3 regions of the Shewanella amazonensis SB2B genome follow, and region 1 is predicted to be linked to each of the others. Evidence: predicted binding sites of a transcription regulator. Region 1 holds the regulator's gene; each other region holds the start of a gene.
What was found. Region 1 encodes sigma-54, which starts transcription at its own class of promoters, with help from an activator protein. Its sites were predicted from a motif close to GTTGGCACGNNNNTNGNNT; they were not measured.

Region 1 (5,111 bases):
GGTACGGGGAGGAGAGGATTCGAGCACCAGTGCGATATCGGATGCGGCCATGTTCAGCAGCATCTGGCGCACATGCACAAACATACCGCTGCCCAGGGCCTCATTGAGCTGATTCAGCAACAGCTCGGTTTGCTCGTTATCCAGAAGTTCGACAGCCATCGCTTTCCCCCAAGAGATGAATTGGGGGATATATTAGCAAATTTAATGGGATGGACGAAGTGAAGCCGGGTCAGCAGTCTTCGTCGAAGCGGGCGTTGATAAGGTTACACACGGCATCCATGGCCTGCTCGGCGTCTTCCCCTTCGGCGATAATATGGATGGTTTTGCCCATTCCGGATTCGAGCATCAGGAGACCCAGCACGCTGGCGGCCGAAGCCTGTTTGGCGCCCTGAACCAGCGTCACGCTGGCCTTGAATTCCGACGCCAATACCGCCAGCTTGGTGGCAGCGCGGGCATGCAGGCCCAGTTTATTGACTATGGTGACGTCACGTTCAAGCTTTGGCATTCAGTTCCCGATGGCGGGCCTCAACCTTGTGGTGAGAGTTGGCGAAGCGCTTGGCAAGCTGCTCGGCAATATACACAGAACGGTGTTGACCACCGGTGCAGCCAATGGCAATGGTGAGGTAGCTGCGATTGTTACGCTCCAGGTGGGGCAACCAGGTTTCCAGCAGGTTTTCGATTTGCCAGATGTACTTGTTGACCAGCACCTGACGTTCCAAAAACAGCTTAACCGGCTCATCGAGGCCAGTGAGGGGCCTCAGCTCGGGTTCCCAATGGGGATTGGGCAAGAAGCGGGCATCAAACATGAAGTCTGCTTCTGTGGGCATGCCGTGCTTGAAACCAAAGGATTCGAAGATGATCACCAGCTCTTTGTCTGTGCGACCAAGTAGTATCTGCCTGACAGCATCAGCCAGTTCATAGACATTCAGATTGGAGGTATCGATGAAGTGGTCGACCATATTGGAAATGGGCGCCAGCATTTTGCCTTCGAGCTTGATAGCTTCCTGCAATGAGACCTTGCTGCGGGACAGGGGGTGCAAACGGCGGGTTTCACTGTAGCGTTTGAGCAGCACCTTGTCGCTGGAATTGAGGAAAAAGCTGGTGAGTTCGACGCCTTCGGGGAGCCTTGCCAGCTCTTTTTCGAGGGCCTTTTCCTGCTCCGGCATATTGCGGATATCGATGCTGATGGCGACCTTGTCGTTATTACCCTTAAGCTGGGCAAGCAAGGGCCCAATCAGCTGTAATGGCAAATTATCGACGCAGTAGTAGCCCAAGTCTTCCAGTACCCTGAGGGCTACCGACTTTCCGGAGCCAGAGCGCCCGGAGACTATAACGAGTTTCATCCGATGATTACCTGGTAAAGTTCCTTTTCATCGTGGCTTTTACGCAGCTGCTTGAGGATCTGCTTGTCATTCAGCTTTTCGGCCATAGCGGCCAGGGTGCTGAGATGTTGCTGACACTGGTCCGACGGCACCAGCAAGGCAAACAGAATGTCCACAGGTTGCTTGTCAATGGCGTCATAACCAATGGCTTCTTCACACTTGATCAGCACAGCTAAGGGCTTATCTATAGTGCCAAGGCGTCCATGGGGAATGGCAATACCATTACCAATACCTGTGCTACCCATTTTTTCACGGGCCAGCAGGCTTTCGAATATCTCTTGAGACGAGAGGGAGGGATTCTGGGCAGCAGCGAGATCGCTAATCAGCTCCAGCACCTTTTTCTTGCTGCCCGGAGTGGCACAGCTAGTGCACTCCGGCGCCAGGATGGTACTTAGTTCCATCGTTAATGTTTGGTCAGTTTCTCTTTGTGTTTAATAACCTGACGGTCCAATTTATCAATTAGGGCGTCAATGGCGGCGTACATGTCTTCATGTTCTGAAGTGGCGAATACCTCGCCACCGTTGAGGTGAAGCTTGGCTTCTGCGATTTGCTGCAATTTCTGAACATTGAGAACAACGTGGACATTATTGATCTGTTCGAAATGACGTTCAAGCTTGGAGAACTTGCTCTCTACGTAGTTACGCAGTGAATCAGTGATTTCGATATGATGCCCAGTCAGATTGATTTGCATAGACACTTTCCTCCAAAGACCTTGGGTGGGTTATAAACTCTTACGTTGGTTTGACGGTGGGATCAACATCGCCTCTCGGTATTTGGCGATGGTGCGTCTAGCAACGTTGATTCCTTGTTCTGCCAGAAGTTCCGCCATTTTGCTGTCGCTCAATGGTTTCTTCTGATTTTCTGCTGCCACCAGTTTCTTGATAAAGGCGCGGATGGCAGTAGATGAGCATTCTCCGCCATCTTCGGTCCCGACGTGGCTGGAGAAAAAATACTTGAGTTCAAAGATACCCCTTGGGGTATGCATGTATTTTTGGGTAGTGACCCGTGAGATGGTGGATTCGTGCATCTCTACCGCTTCGGCGATATCGTTGAGCACCATGGGTTTCATGGCTTCTTCACCATACTCAAAAAAGCCCTGCTGGAACTGCACTATGCAATTGGCGACTTTCAGCAGGGTGTCGTTGCGGCTCTCCAGGCTCTTGATAAACCACTTGGCCTCTTGCAAATGCCCGCGGATAAACTGGCTGTCAGCCTGGTTGCGACTGGTGCGCGCCATGGCGGCATATTGCTGGTTCACACTCAGTTTAGGCATACAATCGGGATTAAGCTCTACAACCCAACGGCCATTTTTTTTACTGACCGAGACATCCGGAATAACATACTCGTCCTTGGTGCTGGTCACCGACTCACCGGGACGGGGATTCAGCCCCTGAATAAGGACGATTGCGTCTCTGAGTTCTTCTTCCTTGAGGCGTGTTTTTCGCATCAGGGTGCGGAAGTCGCGGTTGGCAATCAAGTCCAAATGGTCACGGATAAGCAGCTTGGCGTTGTCCAGGTGGGGGGTATCCGCCGGAAACTGCCCAAGTTGAATGAGCAGGCACTCTGCCAAATCACGGGCAGCCACCCCGATTGGGTCGAAGTGTTGAATGCGTTTGAGCACGGCCTCAACTTCGTCAAGCTCCACTTCGTCATCGCCCACGGCCTCGAGAATTTCCTCCAGGCTTTGGGTCAAGTAACCTTTGTCATCGATGGCATCTATGATGGCAGTGGCAATGGCCAGATCGGTATCGGAAAAAGGGGTGAGATTTTTTTGCCATTCGAGATGTTCGTAGAGGCCTTCGCTGGTTTCGCCCTGAAACGGCATATCATCTTCGCCACGGATCCCGGGGCCAGACACGGGGGCAGCCGTAAAGACTTCATCCCAGGTGGTATCCATCGGGAGCTCGTCCGGCATGGACTGCTGATTGATGGCGTCTGAGGTTTCCAGCGAGGCACTGTCCGTGGTGTCGTTTGAGACGGACTCCTGGCTGAACTGGTCATCAAATTCTTTATCGCCGCCGTCGGCATCAAACTGATCGCTGCCCAGTTCGTCGTCCAGCTCCAACAGTGGGTTGGCGTCGAGGGCTTGCTGAATTTCCTGTTGCAGTTCAAGCGAAGAGAGTTGAAGCAGACGAATGGCCTGCTGCAACTGTGGCGTCATTGTGAGTTGTTGTCCCAGTTTTAGCTGGAGCGACGCTTTCATTGTACTGCGAATCCTTCACTAAATTATTCAGGTAGAAAGCTTTTCTATCAGGTTATCCGGTGATTTACCACCCTGATTATCCGGATATGAGAAGGGGGCTTTGTTAATTAACTATAGCCTGAATTGCTCACCCAAGTACACTGCACGCACCTGCTGATTGTCGAGGATTTCGGCAGGAGTGCCTTCGGCAATCAAATCGCCATGGCTGACGATATAGGCTTTTTCGCACACATCGAGGGTTTCTCTCACGTTGTGGTCGGTGATAAGCACACCAAGGCCACGATTCTTCAATTGCTCGATGATCTTTTTGATGTCGATAACGGAAATGGGGTCTACCCCGGCAAAAGGTTCATCCAACAGGATAAATCTGGGGTTTGCGGCGAGCGCCCGGGCTATCTCGACCCGGCGACGTTCGCCACCTGAGAGTGACATGCCCAGATTGTCACGAATGTGGGTGATGTGAAACTCTTCCAGCAGTTGCTCCAAGGCCTCTTCACGCTCATCGGTGTTCAGCTCTTTACGCATCTGCAACACGGCCATGATGTTGTCGCGCACCGACAGCTTGCGAAAGATGCTGGCTTCCTGTGGCAGATAGCCAATGCCCTTGCGTGCCCGCAGATGCATGGGATCCAGCGTCAGGTCATCATCATTGATGTGTATGCTGCCCTTGTCACTCTGTACCAGACCCACCACCATATAAAAGGTGGTGGTTTTACCGGCACCATTGGGGCCCAACAAGCCGACCACCTGGCCGGTATTGACGGTGAGGCTGACGTTTTTGACAACCTGGCGGTTTTTGTAACTCTTGGCGAGGTTACTGGCCTTCAGGGTCAGTTGGGTCATTGCTGCTTCTCTTGCTGGGGTTGCTCTGTCTTAACTTTATCCTGCAGATCCTGCTGGTAATTTTCGGGCTTGATGATGGTGATAACCCGGTCGTCTTTTTTACCGCTGCTTTGGGACGTGAGCTGCTGCTTTTCGATATCGTAAACGATGGAGTCGGCGCTCACCTGGCTGCCATCCTGCTCGACCTTGGCGTTGCCTTTGAGGCTCATTACACGGCTGTCGATGTTGTAGCTGATTTCCGTAGCACTGGCATGCACTGTGCGGCCATCTTCCACCTGCTGACTGTAAGTGGCAGGGTTACCCTTGGCGAGCAGAATGCGTTTACCGCTTTTCTCGTCGGTGAAAGAGCTCAGTTCACCCGCCTTAAGCACCAGGCTGCCCTGGGTCAGGGTCACCGGGCCTTCGTATACAATGCGCTTGTTTTTCAGATCGGCATAACTGTTGGCTGCGGCAATTTTGACTTCCTGGCTCAAATCAAACTTGGTGTTGGCCAAAGCCACAGCGCTGCAGGTGCAAAGCAGCACCAGAATGAGCGACTTATTTAGGTTCATAGGTTCCCTTAATCTTGCTTAAGAGCTTAACTTCTTTGGCATTGAGATCAGCATAGAGACCATGGCCGCTCAAGTGGAAGTTATTGCCGCTGATTATAATTTCTTTGTCGGAGGTGAGGATCATCGTCTTGA
Region 2 (5,111 bases), 880 kb from region 1:
GGTCTCGGGTGAAGCGCCGGATCCCTCAGGACGCCCCCATTTTTGCCGACAACCTGTGTTTTGTGTGCAAGGGAGATGCAGTAACCATATACGCAAAATCGGCCAGCTTTGAGATAAAAACCCAGGGAGAGGCCTTGGCCGATGGAAACGAAGGCGATAGGATTAGGATTAAAAATATCAATTCAGACAGGGTATTAGAGGCTACTGTCATTGGCGTTGGCGAAGTGGAAGTCAAAATGTAAAATACCCTAAAGCTTTGCTGGCTGCGGCCGATAATAATCACAAGAAACCCAAATCCGTGACACTGGAGCCCGAAATGGCCATCGAATTACCCAAAAACAATGCCGCGTCCAACCGCGTCGGCAACACCAGCAGTCCACTGACCAGTGCCCGCACTGCCCAGGCATCGGCAGCTCAAACCGCGCAGCCACAGGTACCTCAAAAGGCCGACTCGGTGATGATCACCAGTCAGGCTCAGCAATTGCAAAGCGTGCAGTCAAAGCTGTCTTCTCTGCCTGAAGTTGACCAAAAGAAAGTGGCCGAAATCAAGCAAGCCATAGCGGAAGGGCGTTATAAAATTGACCCTGAGAAGCTCGCGGCCAATATCGCCAGCTTTGAAGCAGAATTACAGGAATTGGGCCGCGACGCCTGATTTTCAGCACGGATTGGGAAACATCCAAAGCCGGCCATTTGATTATGGCCGGCTTTTTGCATTCATTTATTACTACCCCTGATGTCAATAAAACCGGGATGCAACACCATGGACCACGTCAATGAACTCAATCAGTTGCTCGATGCGCAACAAAGCCTGCTGGAGCAACTTCTGGCCGCTATGGCAGCTGAACGTGCAGCCTTGATTGCCCAAAACGCTTCTGAGCTGATGGCCATCGCAGAGCACAAGTCATCTGCCCTGTTACGACTGAAGCAAAATGATGATGCAATGGCGGCTCATCCAGGTCACAGCCTGCTGACAAGCGATAACGCCCTGGCAGCCAAGGTAGAGTCGATACAACACACACTTGCACGCTGTAAGCACGAAAACGAAGCCAACGCGCAGCTCATCGAGCACAGTCAGGCCAGTGTTAACCGACTGGCACAGGCGCTACAGGTAAGTCGTAACGCAAGTTCTCTTACCTACACGGATAAGGGTAAAACATCGACCATCTCTACCTTGGGCAGCAGCATCGAAGTTTGATGCGCCCGGGCCATACACACTTCGTTTCTACCTGCGCCCCCAGGCGAAATACCCTACAAAACGCCCAATATAAAAGCCCCATTCTCAGGGGCTTTTTTTACAACGCGGTTACCATCAACAGGGATGTCCACCTTAAAAGTAAGTCACTTCCTTCACCTTCGAGGGACGATTCTGCTGCTGATAGATATCCCACACACGAGCAAAATCCAGTTCCAGCTCAGTCACATAATGCTCGCCAACTGGATAAGCCTTGACCACTCTGGCTCCTCTTATCACGCCCGATACTGACGCTTTAATGCTGTCACTGCCCATGGCCCAATCATTCACGCTGGCGCCGGCACTGATTTTTTGACCGTAAACCTGCTCTGCCAGCTCTCGGTATGCCGCAAGTTTGGAGGCCTGCATCGCCATTAACACCTTTTCGGCCTGGGTTTTGGCGGGTTGGGTTGCCAAAGGCGCGTAACCAATAGCGGTCAACTTGGGAAAACTGGCAGGCGCCTCTGTTTCCCACTGTACATAACGGTCATCACTGCTTGCACAACCGGCTAAAAACACCAACGCCAAACAGGTGTAAATCCACTTTTTCATTTGTCTTCTCCAAGCAGAGTGACTCTGTCCAATCCAGGCGCTTCATAGCGATACAATAGCCCGTCTTTGGAGACCACTTGCTGAGAGTAACCCAGGTAATCTCTGAGATCGCCCGGACGACTGAACGATTGTGAGGCTGCCACCACCCGGTTATTGGCAATGTCGACCAGGCGACTGTTTACTGTCATGCCATCACGTCCCAGGCTGTAAGTGGCCACCAGCACATGCTGGGTCTGGGCAGTGTCCCGCAGCTTTTGCCAATCGCGGCTCAGCAACAAGTCCCCTTGCTCTGTAACTCTCAGGGTTTGGCTAATGGCGGTATCCACTACGTTAAAATACCGGGCGTGAAGCGCCGCCATCATTCCCTGCTGTAGCTGGCGAGCGAAACTGCCACTATGGACCATGTCATCCACGTTAACCGGTGTCGCAACCACGATGGGATCGGTGGAGGAAAGTACGTCATTGGTCAGCAGTAGCTCATTGACTATCTGCTGTGCCAGAACATTGACTTGCTCCCGTTGAGGATAGCCTTCGTTCCCATAGGATACACTCTGGGGAACTTTGGGTTGTCCCATTGCGGGCAACCAGACAAAAGCGAGTGCCAGAGTTGTGAACATTCGCGCCTTCATAGAGTCAACTCCATGATTTAATATAAGTTAATAAGAGAACCCAGTACCAGGTTTTCCAATCCATTACACAACTATCGGCAACTGTGGCAATTACTTTACTTCAAAACTCCATAATCCCACCTGAGGGAATGCCGATGGCGGCACGTAACTTGCTTAGCCCATACCACGACAGAACCATCCAGTCTCAAACCAGTGCCGCGGCAACATAAAGTGGCTTGCACGCCTTGTGCCAAAGACATCGACGGATGGAAACCTCAACCCTTTGAGATGTGGCAGGACAGGCATATGGGATTGATAAAATCCGCCCTTGTATTCAGTGCGCTCCTTGTGAGCATTCAGGCACAAGCCGACTGGGTGACGGCTCAGGGCGAGGCTGTGATTGTGAATGGCAACATCACCAAAGCACGTGCAGAAGCGATAGAACAGGCCGTCAGCTATGCAAGCCTGCAAGCAGGTGTCAGCATTGAATCCAGTCAACATATGGTCGATGGCCATCTCATTGATACCAGCACCCAGCTGATGCAACAACTGATGACCGGGCCCGTACAACTCATCAGTGAGCAGATTGAAAACAACCGCTTACGGGTACAATTGCGGGTCGAGCTGATGGAAGCGCCTCAAAGTCAGTGCCAGAGTACACATCTGAAAGCCGCAATCTTATTGCCGGAAGCGGCAGTGAGTCACCGCAGCCAATTGGCACAGGGGCAGATAAACAGTCTGGGAGCAGCCGTATCCCAGCAGCTCGCCCGCAGACTGGACAGTACCTCAGGCGCGGCCTTCGCCAACTTGCGACCGGGCGCACGGCTTGATTTGGACGCAAGACAACTTGCCGCCCCCGGCTATCGTTTGCCGGGTTACCTTGCCATGGCAAGCGACAGCCAATACGTGTTGGTCCCGCAGATCACCGATGTCTCTACCGAACCTGCACAGAGCAGCTATTTTGGTCTGATAACAGACGCTCCCGAGCGCCAATTTGCCCTTACCCTCACCCTGTTCCAGGGGATCAGTGGCGAAATTATCTGGCGTGACGAGTTCAACACCTCTGCTCCCTGGGAGTTTGAGCGTACTGAGCAGGTCTCTCCTGCCCATGACAGATTCTGGCGCTCCGCCTACGGCATGGCGGTGGATAAACTGCTGGTACAGGCGATAAAAGAACTCGACAAGGCACTGCTGTGCCGACCTGTACTGGGGCAAATTGTTGCCAGGCAGGGGCAAACCCTGATCCTGAATTTGGGCCGCCGTCATGGCATCAAGGTGGGGGATGAACTCGCAGTCGTGCTCGCCAAACACATTCCAGACAGGCTAAACGAGACCCGCGCCACCGGGAACAACACTAAAACAACCATCAGCATAACCCAGATCACCGAAGACAGTGCCCGCGCCGAACTCTCTGGTCTTGGCAGCGTCGACAACATCCAGGTAAGCGATATTGCGATAAAAACCGGGCAGAACAAGAATTAACCAGTTAAATATCAAGACTTTTAATCAAAGGTAAAATAGGTATAATCAGCGGGTCTCCCTATAGCTCAACAGGATAGAGCAGTCGCCTCCTAAGCGACCGATCGGGGTTCGAGTCCCTGTGGGGAGACCAGTCACTTCTGCTTGTGACTGCTTGCACAAGTTTCAAGCTTTTCTTTCAGTTCCTCTTTTCTCTGTCGACTCCGATGATTCAATTCCGCTTCTTTACTCGCTGACAGAGCCTTTTGTGTTAACTGTAACGCCTATCTACCGCTTGCACGGTGGTTATCTCTTTTTTGGTTACAACTTCCGGTGTGGGGTGTAATCAATCACCTGCAGTGGGCTTTCGTAAATCCCCCCCAAGTGACACGCTGCAAGCACATCCAAGTAAGCTCGACGACAGCATCCTTGCAGTCGACGGTCACTTGCGGGGATATGCCTGAAATTGGCGTGACCTTCAGCTTGGCTACCAGCTTGAGCAATGTGTTTGTTAAAATACCGCATCTCAGGAAATATGCTGAGGGCTCACCTTAGGTCGACCATGGTGACTCACTCTCTCTAAGTCCCGTCCTGTCGGGGTAATGACCCAAGGCCGGAGTCTTTGCTGATTAGATGTTGGGGGGACATAACACTTGAGGTGGGTTTCTGAGTCCTCCCCAAAAGGGGCGATCATCAATCACCGCTCGCTCCTTCCCTCGCGCCAGAAAGGCTACTGGGCTGCACGGGGCGGGCGAGCGGTGAATTCGAGCCGTTACACCTTAAATACCGCGATCAACTGCGCCATCTGCCTGGAGTCTTCTGCAATCCGGTCACTGGTGTGACCAACAGTTTCACTCTTGGACAGGTTTTCTACTGAAATCTCATTGATTCTATTAATATTTTCATTCAGCTCCGCAATCACGGCACTCTGTTCATCAGTCGCGGTTGCGATTTGCAGGTTCATATCATTTATCTGACCTATGGCCTGTTTAATCAGGCCGAGGGCATCCATCACCTGTGCCGTTTCATCTACCGTATTATCCGATTGCTGACGTGCTCTGGCAACCGATGCATTGACTTTGTCGACGGCGCCACGAATGGCTTCAATGATGGCATTGATCTCCTGAGTGGATTGTTGAGTACGGCTCGCCAGGGTTCTGACCTCATCCGCAACCACAGCAAAACCGCGCCCCGCCTCACCTGCACGGGCGGCCTCAATGGCAGCATTGAGTGCCAGCAAATTCGTCTGCTCGGCGATGCCC
Region 3 (5,111 bases), 380 kb from region 1:
AGCGTCTATTTGTGGACTACAACACCAAGGGTATTCTGGCCTATAAGCGCGCCGCCGATGCGCTGCTGAAAATCCTGCCGCTGGGGGTATCTCACCCCATCACCGCCGACTTGCTCAAGGTCGCCCGTCAGGCGTTGCAGGATGTGATGGATTCAAATACTACCCTGTTCAACGAGCTGGATACCGACCGTTTCTTCTATTGTGTGCGCCCATACTACAAGCCTTACCGGGTGGGCAGTCAGGTGTATCGGGGCGCCAACGCGGGGGATTTCGCAGGCATCAACGTGATAGATCTGTTGCTGGGGCTTTGTTACGCCAACGAGCCTTCCTATTCCCAGATGCTGGTGGATAAGTTTCTCTACATGATGCCGGAAGATCAGGCCATTTTGCGTGACTGCATGCGCCGCAGCAGCCTGATGGAGCATTTCCTGGCCGCCACGGGCGCCAAGGAGCAGAGCTGGTATCAGGACAATTTAAGCCTGTTCCTTGAGGTGTGTGAGCTCCATGGCCAAACCGCTATCCAGCATCACGACCAACTGGTGCACAAATACATTGCCGAGCCGTCGGTGAACATGCAACAGCAACATATGTCCAAGGTGACCGCCAGTGGCCCGCCACTGCATGTGCTCATTGGTGCGCTGGAAAAACTCAGGGATAGACGCGCCGCGGCAAAGCGCAGCGATATACGCACTGCCTGGCAGGATGTGGCGCGACTGAAGGCGACCTTGTTATGAGTGACCATAAATCAGCATTTTTTCTACCCGATGGCACCTATCTGCTGAGCCACTCGGTTGGCAGACCGCTCAAATCTGCCAAGGAAGGATTCGAGCAGGATTATTGGCAGCCATGGTGTCAATCGGGGCGAGAGCCCTGGGGTGACTGGTTGTCTGGCGTTGAAGCGTTTCGCACGGCGTTGGGACAACTCTTTGATGGTAACGCCAGGGATTTTTGTCCACAGGTGAATTTGTCGTCGGCACTGACCAAGTTGGTGTTATCGCATCCAAGGCTTAACGTGCCGGGCGCGCGCGTTCTGATGTGCGAGGAAGACTTCCCGTCCATGGGGTTTGCGCTGCAGCGGGCCTTGCCCCATGCCCGTCTGGAATTCATTCCAGCGGGTATCGATATTACAGATGCCAATGCCTGGGAGGCGTATTTAACCCCGGGACTGGATCTGGTGTTTATCAGCCATGCGTATTCCAACCTTGGAGCCTTGTCACCAGTGGAAGCGCTGGTTCCGCGTTGTCGTGAGCTGGGGAGCTTGACTCTGGTGGATGTGGCCCAGTCGGCGGGGGCCGTGCCCTTATCACTGGCTCAGCTGGCACCTGACTTTCTGATTGGCTCGGCGGTGAAGTGGCTCTGCTCCGGGCCGGGCGCTGCCTACCTGTGGGTGAATCCCGAAAGGCTTGCGGAATGCGAGCCTGTGGATGTGGGTTGGTTTTCCCATGAAAACCCCTTTGAGTTCAATATTCACGACTTTCGCTACCATCCGTCGGCGCTGCGATTTTGGGGTGGGACCCCCTCTGTGGCGCCTTATGTGATTGGCGCACACAGCATTGGCTGGTTTGCGACCCTGGGTGCCGACAAGGTGAGAGCGCATAATCAGGCTTTGGTTTCAATGCTTTATAATGAGCTGCACCAGTATGGTGCAGGCCCTTTGCAGGCACAAAGCCGCAGCGGTACTGCCATTTTGCAATTCGGAGACAGCACTGCAGCGGTGATGGCCGCCCTCAATGATGCCGGTATCAGCGTCGACAATCGTCGCTACGGTATGCGCGTATCACCGCATCTCTATAACGATGAGGCCGATATACAGCGTTTTATTGAGTGCGTACGAGGCGCACTGTAAGGCGCATGGCACGGTGGAGGCGACATAGTTGTCTTGGTTGTCATAAGCCCAAAAAAGACGCCCCGGACCTGAGTCCGGGGCGTCTTTTTTGTTTTCCGCCAACTTTATCTGCTAACCGCAGATAAAGGGACGGTTTTGCAGGGTATTACAGGCTGTAATACATTTCGAACTCGAGTGGGTGAGTGGTGCGGTTCACGCGCTCGGCTTCAGCAGTCTTCAGACGGATGTAAGAGTCGATGAAGTCGTTGCTGAATACGCCACCCTTGGTCAGGAACTCGCGGTCTGCATCCAGAGCCGCCAGTGCCACGTCCAGAGACTCGGCTACAGTTGGGATCTCGGCCGCTTCTTCGGCTGGCAGATCGTACAGGTCCTTATCCATGGCATCGCCAGGGTGGATCTTGTTCTGGATACCGTCCAAACCAGCCATCAGCAGAGCCGCGAAACCCAGGTATGGGTTGGCAGTTGGGTCTGGGAAGCGGGTCTCGATACGACGGCCTTTAGGGCTTGGTACCACTGGGATACGGATAGAAGCAGAGCGGTTACGGGCTGAGTAAGCCAGCATTACCGGGGCTTCGAAGTGTGGTACCAGACGCTTGTAAGAGTTGGTGCTTGGGTTGGTGAAAGCGTTCAGGGCGCGGGCGTGCTTGATGATACCGCCAATGTAGTACAGGGCAGTTTCAGACAGACCGCCGTACTTGTCGCCAGCAAACAGGTTAACGCCATCTTTGGCCAGAGACTGGTGAACGTGCATACCAGATCCGTTGTCGCCAACGATTGGCTTAGGCATAAAGGTAGCAGTCTTGCCGTAAGCGTGGGCCATGTTGTGCACCACGTACTTCAGGATCTGGATTTCGTCGGCTTTCTTGGTCAGGGTATTGAAACGGGTGGCGATTTCGTTCTGACCGGCAGTGGCCACTTCGTGGTGGTGGGCTTCAACTACCTGACCCATTTCTTCCAGTACCAGACACATGGCAGAGCGCAGGTCCTGAGAAGAGTCAACCGGAGCAACCGGGAAGTAACCGCCTTTCACGAATGGACGGTGACCGGTGTTGCCATCTTCGTAGCTGGTGCTTGAGTTCCAGGCGGCTTCTTTGGCGTCGATCTTCACGAAGGTGCCGCTCATGTCGGTGCCGAAACGTACGTCGTCGAACAGGAAGAATTCTGGCTCAGGACCCATCAGCACTGTGTCGGCGATGCCGGTGGCGCGCAGGTATTCTTCGGCCTTCTTGGCGATGGAGCGTGGGTCACGGTCGTAACCGGTCATGGTACCTGGCTCGAGGATGTCACAGCGGATGATGGCAGTGGTTTCTTCGGTGAAAGGATCCAGCACGAAGGTGGTCGCATCTGGCATCAGTACCATGTCAGATTCGTTGATACCTTTCCAACCGGCGATGGATGAGCCGTCGAACATTTTACCGTCTTCAAAGAAGTCGGCGTCTACCTGATGCGTTGGAATAGACACGTGCTGTTCTTTACCCTTGGTATCGGTAAAGCGCAGATCCACGAACTTCACTTCCAGGTCTTTCAACTGCTTCAACACATTTTCAACTGACATGCTTGAGTCTCCGGTAGGGTAAAGGGTCTTCCCTTACTATCATTACTTTTGTCGGTGGTGGCTTTTGCAGGCTGCACCGAAACTTGGCACAGATAAAGCCAGTAACGTGCCAAGATGATAACTTGCTGATTATAAGAGAAATGGTGTTTAGCTGGTGGCCAGAATGGACAGGTCTTGCACCAAATCGGGGCATGCTGCGCACAATGTTGGTGCGCACTCTGTGGCTGTGCATGATAAAGGTGCAGTCGGGCAAGGCCTGGCTCTCCCAAACGGCCAAAAAATAATCCTGTCCGTGAGGACGCTGCTAGAGTAGAATGGCACGCTTTTTAACGCAAGGGGCTGGGGAATAGTTCAGAAAAACGTCATATTCCCACCCCCGCCGGCAACAAATCCGGCCGTTCCTGGGCGCGCCCATATAGGAACATCGCACACTGAAACAAGATGGTAAGAGGCTAACCGTGTTAGAAAATTTGCGTAACATCGCCATTATTGCCCACGTTGACCATGGTAAAACCACCCTGGTTGACAAGCTGCTCTCCCAGTCCGGCACCCTGGAAAGCCGTGGCGAAGCCACCGAGCGCGTGATGGACTCCAATGACCTGGAAAAAGAGCGTGGCATCACCATTCTGGCGAAGAACACTGCCATCAAGTGGAATGACTACCGTATTAACATCGTAGACACACCCGGCCACGCCGACTTCGGTGGTGAGGTTGAGCGTGTACTGTCTATGGTGGACTCTGTATTGCTGCTGGTGGATGCCGTTGATGGCCCAATGCCGCAAACCCGTTTCGTAACCAAGAAGGCATTTGCCCAGGGCCTCAAGCCTATCGTGGTTATCAACAAAGTTGACCGTCCGGGCGCCCGTCCTGATTGGGTAATAGATCAGGTATTTGACCTGTTCGACAATCTGGGTGCCACCGACGAACAGCTGGACTTCCCTATCGTATACGCCTCGGCCCTGAACGGCTTTGCCACTCTGGATCCCGATGAGCCAAGCGAAGACATGACTCCTCTGTTCCAGACCATCGTTGAAAAAGTGTCTCCTCCGGATGCTGACGCCGAAGGCGCCTTCCAGATGCAGATCTCTCAGCTGGACTACAACAGCTACGTGGGCGTTATCGGCGTAGGCCGTATCAAGCGCGGTAGCGTCAAAACCAACCAGCAGGTCACTGTTGTCGGTGCCGACGGTAAAACCCGTAACGGTAAAATCGGCCAGGTACTGGGTTACATGGGCCTTGAGCGTCACGAAGTGGCCACCGCCAACGCCGGTGACATCGTTGCCGTCACAGGTCTGGGTGAGCTGAAGATTTCTGACACCATCTGTGCCGCAGGTAACGTTGAGGCTCTGCCTCCTCTGTCTGTAGACGAGCCAACCCTGACCATGACCTTCCAGGTAAATACCTCTCCGTTTGCCGGTAAAGAAGGTAAGTACGTGACTTCACGTAACATTCTTGAACGTCTGCAACAGGAACTGGTACACAACGTGGCCCTGCGTGTAGAAGAAACCGACAGCCCTGACCGTTTCCGCGTGTCTGGCCGTGGTGAACTGCACCTGTCTATCCTGATTGAAAACATGCGCCGTGAAGGTTACGAGCTGGCGGTATCCCGTCCGGAAGTAATCATCAAGGAAATCGACGGTGAGAAGTGCGAGCCATACGAGCAGCTGACCGTTGACGTGGAAGAAGATCATCAGGGCACTGTGATTGAAA

Region 2: the regulator sigma-54 is predicted to act here: its motif matches at 2,549-2,567, upstream of SAMA_RS12170 (flagellar assembly protein FlgT).
Region 3: the regulator sigma-54 is predicted to act here: its motif matches at 3,497-3,515, upstream of glnA (glutamate--ammonia ligase).

The regions. Positions count from the first base shown of each region.
Region 1 is NC_008700.1:3,661,981-3,667,091, reverse strand. It holds gene mgtE (magnesium transporter) at 1-159, opposite strand, end outside; gene SAMA_RS16130 (HPr family phosphocarrier protein) at 230-505, opposite strand; gene rapZ (RNase adapter RapZ) at 492-1,343, opposite strand; gene ptsN (PTS IIA-like nitrogen regulatory protein PtsN) at 1,340-1,783, opposite strand; gene hpf (ribosome hibernation promoting factor) at 1,786-2,073, opposite strand; gene SAMA_RS16110 (RNA polymerase factor sigma-54) at 2,104-3,585, opposite strand; gene lptB (LPS export ABC transporter ATP-binding protein) at 3,697-4,428, opposite strand; gene lptA (lipopolysaccharide transport periplasmic protein LptA) at 4,425-4,979, opposite strand; gene lptC (LPS export ABC transporter periplasmic protein LptC) at 4,966-5,111, opposite strand, start outside.
Region 2 is NC_008700.1:2,786,584-2,791,694, forward strand. It holds gene flgA (flagellar basal body P-ring formation chaperone FlgA) at 1-242, shown strand, start outside; gene flgM (flagellar biosynthesis anti-sigma factor FlgM) at 317-652, shown strand; gene SAMA_RS12155 (flagellar protein FlgN) at 761-1,195, shown strand; gene SAMA_RS12160 (LPP20 family lipoprotein) at 1,328-1,783, opposite strand; gene SAMA_RS12165 (FlgO family outer membrane protein) at 1,780-2,400, opposite strand; gene SAMA_RS12170 (flagellar assembly protein FlgT) at 2,698-3,873, shown strand; tRNA gene SAMA_RS12175 (tRNA-Arg) at 3,928-4,003, shown strand; gene SAMA_RS12180 (methyl-accepting chemotaxis protein) at 4,622-5,111, opposite strand, start outside.
Region 3 is NC_008700.1:4,043,025-4,048,135, reverse strand. It holds gene SAMA_RS17785 (PrnB family protein) at 1-734, shown strand, start outside; gene SAMA_RS17780 (aminotransferase class V-fold PLP-dependent enzyme) at 731-1,846, shown strand; gene glnA (glutamate--ammonia ligase) at 1,992-3,401, opposite strand; gene typA (translational GTPase TypA) at 3,860-5,111, shown strand, end outside.